2 regions of the Ventrimonas sp. genome follow, and region 2 is predicted to be linked to the other one. Evidence: predicted binding sites of a transcription regulator. Region 2 holds the regulator's gene; the other holds the start of a gene.
The links. Region 2 encodes HrcA, which represses chaperone genes, less so after heat shock. Its sites were predicted from a motif close to TGTTAGCACTCNNNNNNNNNGAGTGCTAACA; they were not measured.
Positions count from the first base shown of each region.

Region 1: the regulator HrcA is predicted to act here: its motif matches at 2,837-2,867, upstream of ACMP1L_RS00900 (Hsp20/alpha crystallin family protein).

Region 1 is NZ_DBFCCJ010000008.1:23,706-31,610, forward strand. Features, by position in the region: gene ACMP1L_RS00890 (dipeptide ABC transporter ATP-binding protein) at 1-700, shown strand, start outside; gene ACMP1L_RS00895 (ABC transporter permease subunit) at 663-2,714, shown strand; gene ACMP1L_RS00900 (Hsp20/alpha crystallin family protein) at 3,002-3,466, shown strand; gene ACMP1L_RS00905 (Hsp20/alpha crystallin family protein) at 3,593-4,057, shown strand; gene ACMP1L_RS00910 (hypothetical protein) at 4,406-4,837, shown strand; gene ACMP1L_RS00915 (hypothetical protein) at 4,901-5,128, opposite strand; gene glpK (glycerol kinase GlpK) at 5,340-6,836, shown strand; gene ACMP1L_RS00925 (TetR family transcriptional regulator) at 6,909-7,502, opposite strand; gene ACMP1L_RS00930 (hypothetical protein) at 7,685-7,905, shown strand, end outside.
Region 2 is NZ_DBFCCJ010000010.1:8,026-15,930, reverse strand. Features, by position in the region: gene dnaK (molecular chaperone DnaK) at 1-1,697, opposite strand, end outside; gene grpE (nucleotide exchange factor GrpE) at 1,759-2,364, opposite strand; gene hrcA (heat-inducible transcriptional repressor HrcA) at 2,404-3,438, opposite strand; gene ACMP1L_RS01435 (3D domain-containing protein) at 3,759-4,505, shown strand; gene ACMP1L_RS01430 (mandelate racemase/muconate lactonizing enzyme family protein) at 4,597-5,742, opposite strand; gene ACMP1L_RS01425 (alpha/beta hydrolase) at 5,778-6,677, opposite strand; gene ACMP1L_RS01420 (SLC13 family permease) at 6,699-7,905, opposite strand, start outside.

The DNA.
Region 1 (7,905 bases), on a different contig from region 2:
CACGATTGCCCGTTGTGTCATGAACCTGACCAGGCCGTCCCACGGCAGTATCTGCTATCGGGGAATCGAGACTAACGATCGTTTGTCCTTCCGAAGACATAAGCGCATGCTGCAGTCGGAACGCCAGATCATTTTCCAGGATTCGGCTTCCAGCCTGGATCCCCGTATGAAGATCTGCGACATTGTGGCAGAGCCTATGAAAATTCAGAAACGGGTGCCGCCCCGCGGTTCACTTCGGGCAGAAGCGGAGTTTCAGATGCATTTTGCGGGACTGGATGCAGGGTATCTGGACAAGTATCCGGCAGAGCTTTCCGGCGGACAGCGGCAGAGAGTGGCCATTGCACGGGCACTTTCCATGGAGCCGGAGTTTGTTGTGGCAGATGAGCCGGTGGCGTCGCTGGATGTGTCGATCCAGGCGCAGATCATCAATCTGTTCCGGCATCTGCAGCAGGAGCATGGCTTTACGTTTCTGTTTATTGCACACGATCTTTCAGTGGTACGTTTTTTGTGCGACCGGATTGGCGTAATGTACCAGGGAAAACTGGTGGAGACAGCACCGACGGAGGAGCTGTTTGCGGCTCCGAAGCATGAGTATACGAAAAAACTTCTGGCTGCGATTCCGAAACCGGACCCGGCGCTGGAACGGGAGAGGAGGGGCGGACATGAATACGAAAAAAACAATCCTGATTTTGCTGTTTAGCATTTTTGTCCTTTCCACTACCGTTTTCTTTGTATCCAGGATGGCCCCGGGTGATCCGCTTGTATCCTATTACGGTGACCGCGTAGAGCGGATGAGTCCGCAGGAGCGCGTCTGGGCGGAGGAAAAGCTGGGACTGGACGATGGAATTATGGTTCAGTATGTGCGCTGGCTGAAGGAGGCAGCCCATGCAGATTTTGGCATTTCCTATAAGTATAAGCAGGATGTGGTGACGGTGATCGGAAACCGTGTAGGAAATACGCTTCTGCTTGGCGGAATAGGATTTCTTCTGATCTTTTTCGGCTCACTGTTTCTGGGAATCCTCTGTGCCTGGCGGGAGGGCGGTCTGCTGGACCGCTTCTTCTGCCGTATCGGGACCATCACCAGCTGTATTCCGGAGTTCTGGATGTCGCTGGTGCTGATCCTGATCTTTTCAGCAGGACTTCACTGGCTGCCAAGCTCTGGAGCTTATACCGCAGGAAAAGCGGCAGATATTACAGACCGGCTGCGGCATCTGGTATTGCCGCTTTCTGTGGTGGTTCTGAGCCATTTGTGGTACTACGCATTTCTGATGCGAAACCGCATGCTGGAAGAAATCCGTGGAGATTATGTACTTCTGGCACGGGCCAAGGGCCTGCGAAAAGGCAGGATTTTGCTGAATCATTGCCTGCGGGGGGCTCTGCCCTCTTACTTAAGTATCATGGCCATTGCAGTGCCTCACATTCTGGGTGGGACCTATGTGGTGGAGACGGTTTTTTCTTATCCGGGTCTTGGTACACTGACCTATGAGAGCGCCCGATATAAGGATTATAATCTGCTGATGCTCTTGTGTATCCTGTCCGGAATCCTGGTAATCCTGTGCAGCATGGCAGCTGAAAAGATCAACGAATGGCTGGATCCGCGGCTGCGGGTGACCTGCGGCGAGCGGAAAGAGCAGGAGAAAAAAACGGAGGCTGAGGAAAGTACAGAGGTCTGTGATGCGAACGTGCAGCCGGAGACAGAGCATGCGGAGCAGCGGAGCATGCAGGAGAACAGGCCGGATGTGCTGCAAAAAACAGCGTCAGCAGACGAAGCTATAAAGTCGGATTTTAGTGTCGGCACAGAAATAACGGCCGAACATGTACAGCCGGTTTCAGATCCCCGATTCCGCGTTGTCGGCATCCGGCCATCCGGGCCAGCTCCGGCGCAGAAGAACATTTCCTGGTATCAGAACAAGCCGTTGTTTCCTGTCCTGGTTCTTGCAGCGATCATTCTGGGCTGCATCTGCGCGGACTGGATCATGACGAAAGATCCTGCATATATGGATCTTTTAAACTGCAATGTTCACCCTGGGAAAGAGTTTTTGTTCGGTACGGATACGATGGGGCGGGACATTTTTTCCATGATCTGGTCTGGTGGCAGGATTTCTCTGACCATTGGCGTGCTGGCATCCCTGATTGCGGCAGCGATTGCTATTTTTTACGGGGCAGTCAGTGGCTGCGCTCCGGCCTGGCTGGATGAACTGCTGATGCGTTTGTCTGAAATTTTCTTAAGCGTGCCGAACCTCCTTCTGGTAATTTTGCTTCAGGCGGCTTTTGGAAAAGCCGGGATCCTCAGCTTGTCGGTAGTGATCGGAGTGACAAGCTGGGCAGGAATGGCCAGGGTGGTGCGCACGGAGGTGCGGCAGATCCGAAACAGTGAATATGTCATTGCGGCCCGGGCTATGGGCGGCGGTTTTTTCTATATCTTAAGGCGTCATCTGACACCGAATTTCATTGCCTCGATTTTGTTTATGGCAGTGATGAATATCCGCAGCGCTATTACAGCGGAATCTACGTTAAGCTACATGGGAATCGGCCTGCCGCTTGAGATGATCTCCTGGGGAAGCATGCTGAGCTTGGCAGAAAAGGCAATGTCCGGTGGCGCCTGGTGGATCATTGTGATTCCGGGATCATTTCTGGTGGTGACCCTGCTTTGCATTACCGATATCGGAGAGGCTTTGCGGAAAGCGGCGAACCGGAAGGAAAGCAATCTGTAATAAGCTGGAAAAAGAACTGAGAAAGCGTGAAACTCTTTGTGAAAACAGAGGGTTCACGCTTTCTTTGTGTTTTTATCACATGGAATCAGTAAACATTGATAGTTCACAAAAAGTTCACAAAAAATTAGCACTCACCTCTTGACAGTGCTAATAATGCGTGCTATAGTACATGTAGAACAAAGGAAGGGGATACAGAGGGAACAAAGAAAGAGGTTCCCGGAGGTCTCTGAAAGATCCTGGTTCCAAAGAAACAAGGTTAAGCATAGATAGAAAAGGAGAGATGACTTATGTTAATGCCGAGTATTTTTGGTGAGGATATGTTTGATGACTTTATGAGAGATTTTCCATTCTTCGATGAGAATGCAGGTAATAAAATAGAGAAGAAACTTTACGGACGTCATGCAAAGAATATGATGAAGACCGATATCAAGGAACAGGAAGACGGCTACGAGCTGGAGATGGATCTTCCGGGATTCACAAAAGACGAGATTACCGCAGAGCTGAAAGATGGTTACTTAACCATCAGCGCATCCAAGGGACTTGATAAGGACGAGCAGGAGAAAGAAACCGGTAAGTATATCCGCCGTGAACGTTACGCGGGTGCGTGCCAGCGTTCCTTCTATGTAGGTGAAGATATCACCGAGCAGGACATTAAGGCAGAGTTCAAGCACGGTATCCTGAAACTGTTCGTTCCGAAGAAGGAAGCACAGCCGAAGGTAGAAAATAAAAAATACGTAGCCATTGAAGGCTAATACAAATGACTGAAACTTCCCCGGAAAACAGTAAGGCTGCCTGGCCGGGGAAGAAACCGCAGCCATAATATAGAAGACTGAATTTGATAATAAGTAAATTTTAGATAGATAAAGGAGAGATGACTTATGTTAATGCCGAGTATTTTTGGTGAGGATATGTTTGATGAATTTATGAGAGGTTTTCCGTTCTTCGATAACAGCGCAGAGAACAACGTTGAGAAGAAACTATATGGTCACAACGCCAAGAACGTTATGAAAACCGATATCAAAGAGCTGGAAGGCGGCTATGAGCTGGAGATCGATCTTCCGGGATTCACGAAAGAGGAAGTCACCGCAGAACTGAAGGATGGCTATTTAACCATCAGTGCCGCTAAGGGACTTGATAAGGATGAGCAGGAGAAAGAAACCGGTAAGTATATCCGCCGTGAACGTTATGCCGGTGCGTGCCAGCGTTCTTTCTACGTTGGTGAAGATGTGACCGAGCAGGACATCAAGGCTGAGTTCAAGCATGGTATGCTGAAGCTGTTTGTTCCGAAGAAGGAAGCAAAACCGGCGGTAGAAACCAAGAAATATGTTACCATTGAAGGCTGATGCGTAAGCAGGCTGAGATGGCAGCAGAACCGCATGAGAGAAAGTGAATAAAAAGTCCACGGGCCAGTAAATGTGCTGGTCCGTGGACTTTTTGCGTGCTTGTAAAAGCCAGCGTCCGGTTGCTGTCCCATATCTGCATTTGAAATCTTAAGAAAAAAGTTTCCTTTCTTCATAAAACGATGACAATTTGGACACAATTTTATTGTTCAATAGGAGTGGCTGTGGAGATAGACACAGTTACAGATCGCATATGCATCAGCAGCCGGAAATGCTTTCAGATCGAGGAAAAACAGATTCCGTCTGCTCAAAAAAGAAAGGTTGGTTAAAATGAAAAAAAGAGCATTGATTATGATGAGCACCGCAATGGTCATGGTATTTGCAGCAGCTTGTTCTTCAAAAAATACCCCGTCTGCTACAGCAAGTGAGACAACGGCTACAGTGGCAGAAACAACACAGCAGGAGACCACAAAGGCAGAAAGCACAGCCTCTGCTGAGAGTCTGAACACAGATGAAGCAAAGGATTCAGAGGAATCTAAGGCAGATTCTGCCGCAGATCAGGAAGAAGCAAGCATGACAGGCACGATCAGTGACATCAAGGATTTCATGTTTACCATCACATTTGATGGTCAGGATTACGGCTTCAGCTTTGATCAGAATGAGAAGCCACAGGGGTTAGACAGTGTGAAGGATGGTGATACCGTGATGGTAACCTATACCGGTACGGTAAATACCGTGGATGCCTTCACCGGAAAAATCCTTTCTGTTGAAAAAGTAGATTAAGAGGGAAGTATTTGGCAGGTCTGTACAGTGAATGCGCAGACCTGCCAAACAACATTATATGCTTCAGGAAGCACTGTAGGAATCTACCGTAATGGTATAGCAGCTGCTTCCTTTTTTTATTACCGTTCCATCACTCTTTTTGATGGTGACGTTTGCGCTGCCTTCACCGCCGTTGTCATCCGGTCCGCCCTTGCCGTCCGGCGCTTCTTTGCCATCTGGCGCGCCATTTCCGTCATTGTTTTCATTCTGTCCGTCCTGATCTTTGTTTGATGTGCCCAGTATAAAGAACAAAGCGTTAAATTCACAAAATGTTCATAAAAACAATAAAATTCTGATAAAATGAGAAAAAAAGAAATATTTTGCAACAAATCAACTGTACGAGTGCGGAAAAAAATGGTATGATGCAAGAAAGAAAATAAACTGGGAAAACAGCTTTATCGTTGAGTTTTTAGGATAATAGAGTAATGATCAGACAAAATCTTATATAAAGGGGGAACCAATCATGGCAGATTATATTATGGCACTGGACGCGGGGACAACCAGCAACCGCTGCATTCTTTTCAATAAAAAGGGCGAGATCTGCAGCATGGCGCAGCGGGAATTTCACCAGTATTTTCCACAACCTGGCTGGGTGGAGCATGACGCGGATGAGATCTGGGCCAGCATGCTGGGGGTGGCCGTGGAGGCCATGAGCCGCATCGGCGCAGAAGCAGCAGACATTGCGGCGATCGGTATCACCAATCAGAGAGAAACCACCATTGTATGGGATAAGGAGACTGGTGAACCCATTGCCCACGCCATTGTCTGGCAGTGCCGCCGTACCGCAGCCTACTGCGATTCTCTGAAGGAACAGGGCTATATGGACAGCTTCCGGAAGAAAACAGGACTTGTCATTGACGCGTATTTTTCCGCTACCAAGATCAAATGGCTGTTAGACCATGTGCCGGGAGCAAGGGAGCGGGCGGAGAAGGGTGAGCTTTTGTTTGGCACAGTGGAAACCTGGTTGATCTGGAAGCTGACCAAGGGCGCGGTACATGTAACCGATTACTCCAATGCTTCCCGCACGATGCTGTTCAATATCAATACTCTGCAGTGGGATGATGAAATCTTAAAGATCCTGGATATTCCGAAATGCATGCTGCCGGAGCCGAAGCCGTCAAGCTGCGTATACGGGGAGACAGAGCCTTCTTATCTGGGCGGAGCCATTCCTATTGCCGGGGCAGCGGGAGACCAGCAGGCGGCGCTGTTCGGTCAGACCTGTTTTGAGGCGGGGGAAGCGAAGAATACCTATGGAACAGGCTGTTTCCTGCTTATGAACACCGGAGAAAAGCCGGTATTCTCCCGAAACGGGCTGGTCACCACCATTGCCTGGGGACTGGACGGAAAGGTGGATTATGCGCTGGAGGGTTCCATCTTCGTGGCCGGAGCGGCGGTCCAGTGGCTGCGGGATGAGCTGCGGCTGATCGATTCGGCAGAGGATTCCGAGTATATGGCAAAAAAAGTGAAGGATACCAACGGCTGCTATGTGGTTCCGGCCTTCACCGGTCTTGGTGCTCCGCATTGGGATCAGTACGCCAGAGGAACTATTGTGGGTATTACCCGGGGTGTGAACAAATACCACATCATCCGGGCTACACTGGAGTCTATTGCCTACCAGGTACATGACGTACTGGTGGCCATGAAAGCGGATTCCGGTATTGACCTGACTTCCCTGAAGGTTGATGGCGGAGCCAGTGCCAACAATTTCCTGATGCAGACCCAGGCAGACTTTATCCAGGCACCGGTGAAGCGGCCCTCTTGTGTAGAGACAACCGCCATGGGCGCGGCCTATCTGGCGGGACTTGCAGTGGGATACTGGAAGAATCAGGAAGAAGTCAAGGAAAATCAGGAGACAGACCGGATCTTTACGCCGGAACTGGATGAAAAGACCCGCAGGACCATGGTCCGCGGGTGGGAGAAGGCGGTTCGCTACGCATACGGCTGGGCGCGGGAACGCTGAGTGCCACAATCGGATCAGGCTGCAGGAAGTGCAGTCTGGTGATAAAAAACACCGGAGCGCTGGGCATAAGGCTCAGGACTCCGGCGGTGCAAAAAAGTCACGTTCAATAAACAGGCATACATTGTCGACAAAGCTGTCCGGGTCACAGGGTTCTTCCTGATCGAGATAGCACTGTACAATATTAAAATAAAAATCTGTCATCAGGCTGGTGAATATAGGGGCAGGAAGCTTCAAGCGATAGCCCTTTTGTTCAGCAGCCTGAATTTTATCATTCATAATGCGGATGAGGCCGGTGCGGATGATGCGCATCAGGTCACCGTCCTGATTGGCATGGTAGATTTTCTGGTACAAAATCCGGTTCTCGCCGATAAGATGCAGCAGGATCAGCAGGAAGTCCCGCACGGAAGTGCGGTTGGTGAAATACATGACATCTTCATTCAGGCCAAGCTCATCTAGCATAGAGCCAAGGCAGTAATGGAGCAGGTCATATTTATCCTCAAAATAGCGGTAAAACGTAGAACGGGAAATCAGCGCGGTATTGCAGATGTCGGTCAGTGTGAGCTGCTCAAAAGGCAGGGCTGCAAGCTGGGAAAAGAGAGCACCCTTCAAAAGCGCGTAGGTGCGGCGGGCGGTAATACTGGTTTTCCGGGATGTAGACTGTGCCATAATAACCTCCGTGATCGATGAATTTGCGCATGAAAAACAGCACAGGTTCACAATGTATAAAACTGGACAAATCTAAAACAAGTGTCTCATTATGAACATTCCAAACAAAACTGATACTTGTGTATTTTAACATATACATAGATAATAATGCAATAAAATGAAGAGGAATTCTGGAGGTTTTTATGGATTATCGAGATAAATTGCACAAAAACAAACAGTTCTTAACGAACCCTTTGCGTGTCGCACTTTTTGCGGTTGGGTTGGTGCTGCTGCATCAGCCGGTGGCGGCGCTGGCGGCTGCGTCCACCATTGAGGCAGGAAGCGGTGCTGTGGCAGAGACAAAGCCGGCGTCTGTATATGGAACGACAAAAGTAATCGATTCAGAAGAAACAGAAACGGCCCG
Region 2 (7,905 bases):
TTGATGTCCTCAACCTGGGCATCGGTCATGTTGTCGATCGGAGCACGGTTGATAGCTTCCTTCAGGGCATTTAAGTCAGCCTCTACAGCAGCCTTGTCGTTTGCGTCGATCTTATCGCCAACCTCGCTTAATGCTTTCTCGGTCTGGAATACCATAGCATCTGCATCGTTTCTGGCATCAATTGCCTCTTTTCTCTTCTTATCCTGTGCTTCAAACTCAGCAGCCTCTTTCACTGCCTTATCGATATCAGCCTCAGACATGTTGGAGCCGGAGGTAATGGTGATATGCTGCTCTTTGCCGGTGCCAAGATCCTTAGCGGATACATTTACGATACCGTTTGCATCGATATCAAACGTAACCTCAATCTGCGGAACACCTCTTCTTGCCGGAAGGATACCGTCCAGGCGAAACTGGCCAAGGGTCTTGTTGTCACGTGCAAACTCACGCTCACCCTGTACAACGTGGATATCTACTGCCTCCTGGTTATCAGCTGCGGTAGAGAAGATCTGGCTCTTCTTGGTCGGAATGGTAGTGTTTCTCTCGATCAGTCTGGTAGCAATGCCTCCCATGGTCTCAATGGACAGTGACAGCGGAGTTACATCCAGAAGAAGGATATCACCTGCGCCGGCATCGCCAGCAAGCTTACCGCCCTGGATAGCAGCACCGATGGCTACGCACTCATCCGGGTTTAAGGACTTATTCGGCTCCTTGCCGGTCATCTGTTTTACTTTCTCCTGAGCTGCCAGCATACGGGTGGAACCGCCGACTAACAGAACCTTTCCAAGCTCAGCGGTGGTTACGCCGCCGTCTTTTAATGCGTTCTGTACCGGAACTGCTGTTCTCTCGATGAGGTCGTGGGTCAGCTCGTCGAATTTTGCTCTGGTCAGGTTCATATCCAGATGCTTCGGGCCCTCAGCGGTTGCAGTGATGAACGGCAGGTTGATGTTGGTGGTGGTTGCGGTAGAAAGCTCCTTCTTTGCCTTCTCTGCGGCCTCTTTCAGTCTCTGCATTGCCATCTTATCGCCGGACAGGTCTACGCCCTCAGCCTTCTTGAACTCGTCAACCAGCCACTGGGTAATGCGGTTATCGAAATCATCACCGCCTAAGTGAGTATCACCGTTGGTGGAAAGAACCTCGATTACGCCGTCACCAATCTCGATGAGGGATACATCGAAGGTACCGCCGCCTAAGTCGTATACCATAATCTTCTGCTCATTCTCGTTGTCCAGGCCGTATGCCAGCGCTGCCGCGGTCGGCTCGTTGATGATACGCTTTACATCCAGACCTGCGATCTTACCGGCATCCTTAGTTGCCTGACGCTGTGCATCGTTGAAGTATGCCGGAACAGTGATAACAGCCTCGCTTACGGTCTCACCCAGATAAGCCTCTGCATCTGCTTTTAACTTCTGCAGGATCATAGCGGAGATTTCCTGCGGAGTATAGCTTTTACCGTCGATGGTTACTTTATAGTCTGTACCCATATGTCTCTTAATGGAAGCAATGGTTCTGTCTGCGTTGGTAACTGCCTGACGCTTTGCCGGCTCACCTACCAGACGCTCACCGGTCTTGGTGAATGCTACGACAGACGGTGTGGTTCTGGAGCCTTCCTGGTTCGGGATAACTACCGGTTTACCACCCTCCATAACTGCTACACAGCTGTTTGTGGTTCCTAAATCAATACCAATAATCTTACTCATAATGTTTTCCTCCTGCTCTATTCAAACAATTTTTGATAATACGCTAAGTTTCGCAGCTGGTTTAGTTTGCAACCTGAACCATGCTGTGGCGTACCACGCTGCCGCGGTACTTGTAACCCTTCTGCAGTTCCATGGCGATCTCATTCTCGCCGTATTTCTCATCCTCCACATGCATCACTGCGTTGTGCAGGTTCGGGTCGAACTGCTTGCCTACTGCCTCGATCGATTCCACTCCGGCATCTTCCAGAGTTTTCACGAACTGCTTGTAGATCTTTTCAATGCCTTCGGCAAAGGAAGAACCCTTCTCATCCTCCGGCACGGCTGCCAGGCCTCTCTCGAAGTTATCTAACACCGGAAGGATCTTCTCGATGATATCCTTCGCTCCGATCTCGTACATGGCTGCCTTCTCTTTTTCCGTACGCTTGCGGAAATTATCAAACTCGGCCATCTGGCGTTTTAATCGATCCTGAAGTTCCTCAATCTGAGCATCTTTTGGATCTTTCTTTGCGTCCTTTGCTTCTTTTGCTTCGTTTTCCCTGGTTTCTGCCTCCTGGTTTTCGGTTCCTGCGGAGGTTTCGCCATTATCTGCTTCAGTGTGCTCAGTCTCAAGATTTTCGTTCTCGACCTCAGCGGCACTCTGCTTTACTTCTTTTTCTTTCTGACTCATGGTTTATCGCCTTTCTTTATCGGCGTCATCTCTGACACACTAACTCTCATTTTTATAGGTGGCATCCAGCTGCTTCATCAGATGCTTCAGCGTACTGAGTACTCTTTCGTAATCCATCCGCTTTGGTCCGATGATACCAATGGTACCGCGGATACCCTCTCCCAGCTCATAGTTGGCAGTGACCACGCTGCAGTCCTTCATGGTCTGAAGCGGTGTCTCGTCTCCAATGTAAACCTGGATTCCATTGCTGTCTTCCGACTCATTTACATCTGCAATGAGCTCCTGGAGCTTATCCTTCTGTTCCAGTGTACTGATTAGCTGGCTTGCTTTCTCACCGTCGCTCAGCTCCGGATATTTGAAAATATTGGTAGCACCGCTTGTGTAGATCTGAAGATCTTCCTCATCGGCCCGGATTGCTCCGGCTACTTCATTTAATACAAGATCCACAATCTGACTGTGAACGCCGGCCTGCTGTTTGAGCTTTGTGATAACATCCAGATTGATCTGCTCAATGGTGAGACCGTTAAGCGCGCTGTTTAAAAGGATGTTGAGGTTCAGGATATCTTCCTGGCTCACCGACTCCGGTACATTCACCATGGCATTCTTAATGAGGTTTCCCTCTACCACGATGACCACCAGGAGTTTGTTTTCCTCCATCCGGGACAGCTGGATGAATTTCAGCTTGTTCTGGTGATACTGCGGACCACTGATCATGGCAGCATAGTTGGTGTTGTTAGCCAGAAGCTGTGCCAGCTTCTTTAAGACCAGTTCCACACGGTCAACCCTTTTGATCATCAGGCTTTTGACCTCCGTGACTTCCTGTTCTTTTTCCTGCATGATCTGGTCTACATAGAAGCGGTAGCCTTTATCGGATGGGATCCGTCCCGCCGATGTATGGGGCTGCTGGATATATCCCATCTCCTCCAGATCCGACATTTCGTTTCGGATGGTTGCGGAACTCAGTTTTAAATCCGTATATTTGGAAATGGTTCTGGAACCCACCGGCTCACCTGTTTCCAGATAAGTCTTGATGATAGCTTTTAATATAGTAACTTTACGATCATCCAGTTCCATTCTGCCGCCTCCTTCTTCTTGTTAGCACTCATCATCAAGGAGTGCTAACATTCTGTGATTAATATACTTTACCCTATGTAGTTTGTCAAGAGGTTTGCCTGAAAAATCTGTGTTTTTTCTGTGACTTTTTGTATTTTCCAGGGCAGAAACAGACCTGCTTTTCGTTTTTTCCTTGACAAATCAAAAAAAATGTGTAAAATAAGGACTTATCGTTCATATGTTACAAATTTGTTACATATATTTAATTTGTGTGAATTGAATATTTCGTTTTTGTGGCACACAAACCTGTAACAGATTCTGGAAAAGAAAGGACTGATTTTATGTTAAAAACCAAAAGAATGTTTGTCACCTTACTGATCTCAGCCATGTTCCTGATCGGAGGTGCCTTTACTGCTCTGGCAGCAGCCCCGGATGGCTCCTTTGATGCATTCGAGGGCAATACCATTGTCGGCTGGGCGTGGGATTCCTCCATGCCGAACACCGGCGTTCCGGTCAGCGTAACCATTACCAATAAAGAAACCGGTGAGCAGGTTAAAAGCTATCACCAGACCGCAGTCACCTACCGTTCTGATCTGAAAGGAAACGGAATCGGCAATGGGAATCACGGTTTCCGCATCAGCATAAACTGGGACGCGCTGGCAGACGGCACTTATGTTGTAGAAGGCGCGGTAGACGGCAAAGCGCTTTCCAATCCGAAAACCTATGTAAAGGGAGAATCGGCCCAGACTGCTGCTGAAAGCACTTCTGCTGAGGAAAGCCACGAACATACCGGTTTAAAATCCCTCGGCTTCTTCCGCACCACCGGCTACTGTCCATGCAGACAGTGCTCCGAGGGCTGGGGCCGCCACACCAGCACCGGCACCATCGCAACCTCCGGACGTACCATTGCCGTGGACCCGCGCGTCATTCCTTACGGAAGCAAGGTCATGATCGGCGGTATCATCTACACCGCAGAGGACCGCGGCGGCGGCGTCAAGGGCAACCACGTGGATATTTTCTTTGATACTCACGCACAGACACGGCAGCACGGAAAGCAGACGCAGGAAGTGTTCCTGGTGCTGGGGTAAAATAACCATTTGATTCACTTTAATAGGGCCGTGTGAGTTGCCTTTCGGCAACTCACACGGCCTTTGTCATATACTTATATTGTTATTTACATCACCAGTCTTTTACAGATCCATCGAATGCCCGGTGCGCTGCATTGCTGCCGCGCTCTTTTGCCGGATACAGTTCTTCTGCATCGTCGGCAAGTTCAATTCCGATTCCCGGTGCTTCCGGAATCATCATACAGCCATTCTCAAAATGGAATGGTTCTTTCACCATCTTGTCTTCCGCTCCATTTAAGCAGAAGCCCGGGAGTTCCTGGATCCCAAGGTTCGGAATGGCTGCGCAGATCTGCAGGCAGGCTGCCGTGGATACCGGTCCAAGCGGGTTATGCGGAATCACCAGTACATCGTGTGCTTCTGCAAGCGCACAGATCTTCTTGCTGGTGGTAATGCCGCCAACTGCGCAGACATCCGGACGGATATACTGGCATGCATGGCGTGCCATCAGCACTTCAAATTCGCGCAGATCGATGGCTCTCTCACCGGTTGCGATCGGAACCCCGATCTTGGATGCCACCTCTGCCATCGTATCCACATTGTCCGGCGGAACCGGATCTTCCAGGATCATCGGGCGGTATGGCTCTACTGCACGACCAAATGCGACAGCCTCTGGCAAAGTCATGCCGCGATGCACTTCCAAAACGAAATCAAAATCATTTCCGACTGCTTCCCGGCAGACACGGACTTTTTCTACTTCCCGCTCTATACGGCTGGCGAAGAACTCTCCCTTTCCATCCGCGCTGCTCTTCGGTCCGTTGCAGAAAATCTTGGCAGCGGTGAAGCCCATCTGCTGTAGTTCCTGATACTGCTTTGCGAGTTCTTCCTTATCATCGGTTATATGCATGACGGAAGCGTAAACGCGCACCTTATCGCGGGTTTTTCCGCCCAATAATTCATAAACCGGAACGCCGAGTGCCTTTCCTTTAATGTCCCAAAGCGCAATGTCAATAGCGGAAATCGCACTCATAATGACAGAACCGCGGAAATACACGGATCGCAGAAAGTTCTGGTTAAAATCTTCAATACGGAACGGATCTTTTCCAATTAAGTAATCCGCAAACTTTTCAATGGCTGCTGCCGTTGCCTGCAGATATCCCCAGTTTCCGGCTTCTCCAAGACCGGTAATGCCGGCATCGGTGTAAACCTGTACGAAAAGATAATGTTTGGCAAAGCGCAGCTTTACGTCTGTAATCTTCATAGTTTCACTCCTTTAATGTTCTACATTCTTTCATTTTATCGGTTTATATGTTCCAAAAAGAAACGATCATGCAGTTCTAATGCTCGTTCCCATCCAGGTGTCCGGTTGGTTGTAAATCCGTGCATAGCTTCTGGAATCCTCTGCATGGTTACACAAACTCCCGCCTTTACCAATCGCATTCCAAAGTTTTCCGTATCATCTCTCAGGCTGTCTTCTCCTGCAGATAAAATCAAACAGTCTGGAAATGCAGCCAGGACCTGCTCCGTTGCAAAAGCAGGGGAACAGCATGGATCAGATGCATCTGCATCTCCCACATAAAAATCTGTATACAGTTTCTCCGTTTCCGCGCGTTTCACCCAGAATGGATCCTGTTTTAATTCCTCCGACAGCCTTTCTACCGGATTCGCGGTATTGTCTGTTGGGAAATACTCCATCAAGGCGCAACATGGATGAAATGCTTTCGTTTCCGCATTTTTCACCAGAGCCGATGCCACAAGATTGCCTCCGGCACTATGTCCGGCAAGCATGATTTTTTCCGGATCGATACACAGTTCTTCTGCATGTTCAAACACATACTGTATGATTCCATAGCTTTCTTCTGCAGCATAAGGGAACGGTTTTTCCGGTGCAAGACTATAATCAACATCCCATACCAGAGCATTCGTTGCTTCCATGACTGCACAGCAATATCTGCGCTCACGATCCGTGCGTCCTTTTAAAAATCCACCACCATGAAAGTTTAATAAAATTGGGGCCCGATCCGGCAAAGCTTCCGGCCGTTCTTCAAAGACATGCACACAATAACCGTTTTTTGTCTGAATCCAAAGTTCTGTTTCTTTTCCCGACAGTGCCGCTAACTCTTCCTGACTCACAGGACCAAAACGATCTCTGTGCCGCACAGTCTCTGCAATAGCAATTTTTTCTTCCTGTGTCATATCCACGTCACTCCCTTTCTTTTAAAATGCAGGGAATACTGTCATGGTATAAACGATATAGATAAATGGCAAAATCAATGTAATCAGTGCGCCGCTCTTAAAGATGGCCTTCAAATCATAACCGCCATCAGCCATGCACATCGGAACCGCCGGTGTCGCCATCGGAGTGAGGAATGCCGTCAGGGAACCTGCATTGACTAACAGAACCAGTCCTGTCGGATTTGCACCCAGTGCGGAACAGGTCAGCAGACAAATCGGAACAAATACCGCAGATACAGAACGGTTCAGCATAAACTGAGTCAGTGCAAACGGGATCAGGAAGAATAACGCACCGAGCACATAGTTATTGTGAGTACCACCAACGGCTGTTGCCAAAGCATTTCCAATCATATCGCCTGCTCCGGTGTTCGTCAGGGCGGTTCCAAGTGCCAGTGCACCTACAAACAGCATTAACATATCCCACGGGATATCACGCAGTGCAGATTTCTGATCTACCACACCAAATAAAACCATCAGAAGGCTTCCGGTCAATGCCACAGACCAGGTGGTAAGATGAAGCTGGCTGGAAAAGATCAGGCATAAAATGGTTCCAAAAAATACGGCAATTCCAATCTTATCTACAACCGGGCTGAGTTTCTGTGCCTGCTTTCCAGAATTGCGGTTTTCCAGTGCTTCAATCGGGACAATCGGAGCCTTTGGTGTAAATTTCGGTCCGATAAACAGTGCCCAAAGCGGAACAATGATCAAAATCGGCCAGGTGCCAATGGTAAAGTCAATCGCACGGATGCTCATACCGGTAAATCCATAGGTTTCCATAAATCCGGTAAACTGTCCGGCCTGCTGGATCGCAGTTGAAAGCGGCAGAATCCCGCAGCATGCCACACACACGACCATAACCGGGAACATATACTGGGAACGGCTATGGTTCGTATTGTCACAGAGTGCTGCCAGAAGCGGGCTTACGATCGCATAAACTACCATCGGGCTCGCAATAAAGTTTGTCAGAAGCACTGCCAGCAGAATATAACCAAAATATGCGGTCACAAAACTGCCTCTTGTGAGCTTCATGATTGCTCCGCACATACCGTCTACCAAAGATGTGCGCCGAAATCCTGCTGCCACAATAAACATGGTTGCCATCAAAAGCGTATTTACATTTGAAAAACCAGACAAAGCACCTGCCGCATCAATACAGCCGGTAAAATATAACGCTGTCAGAGAGATCATT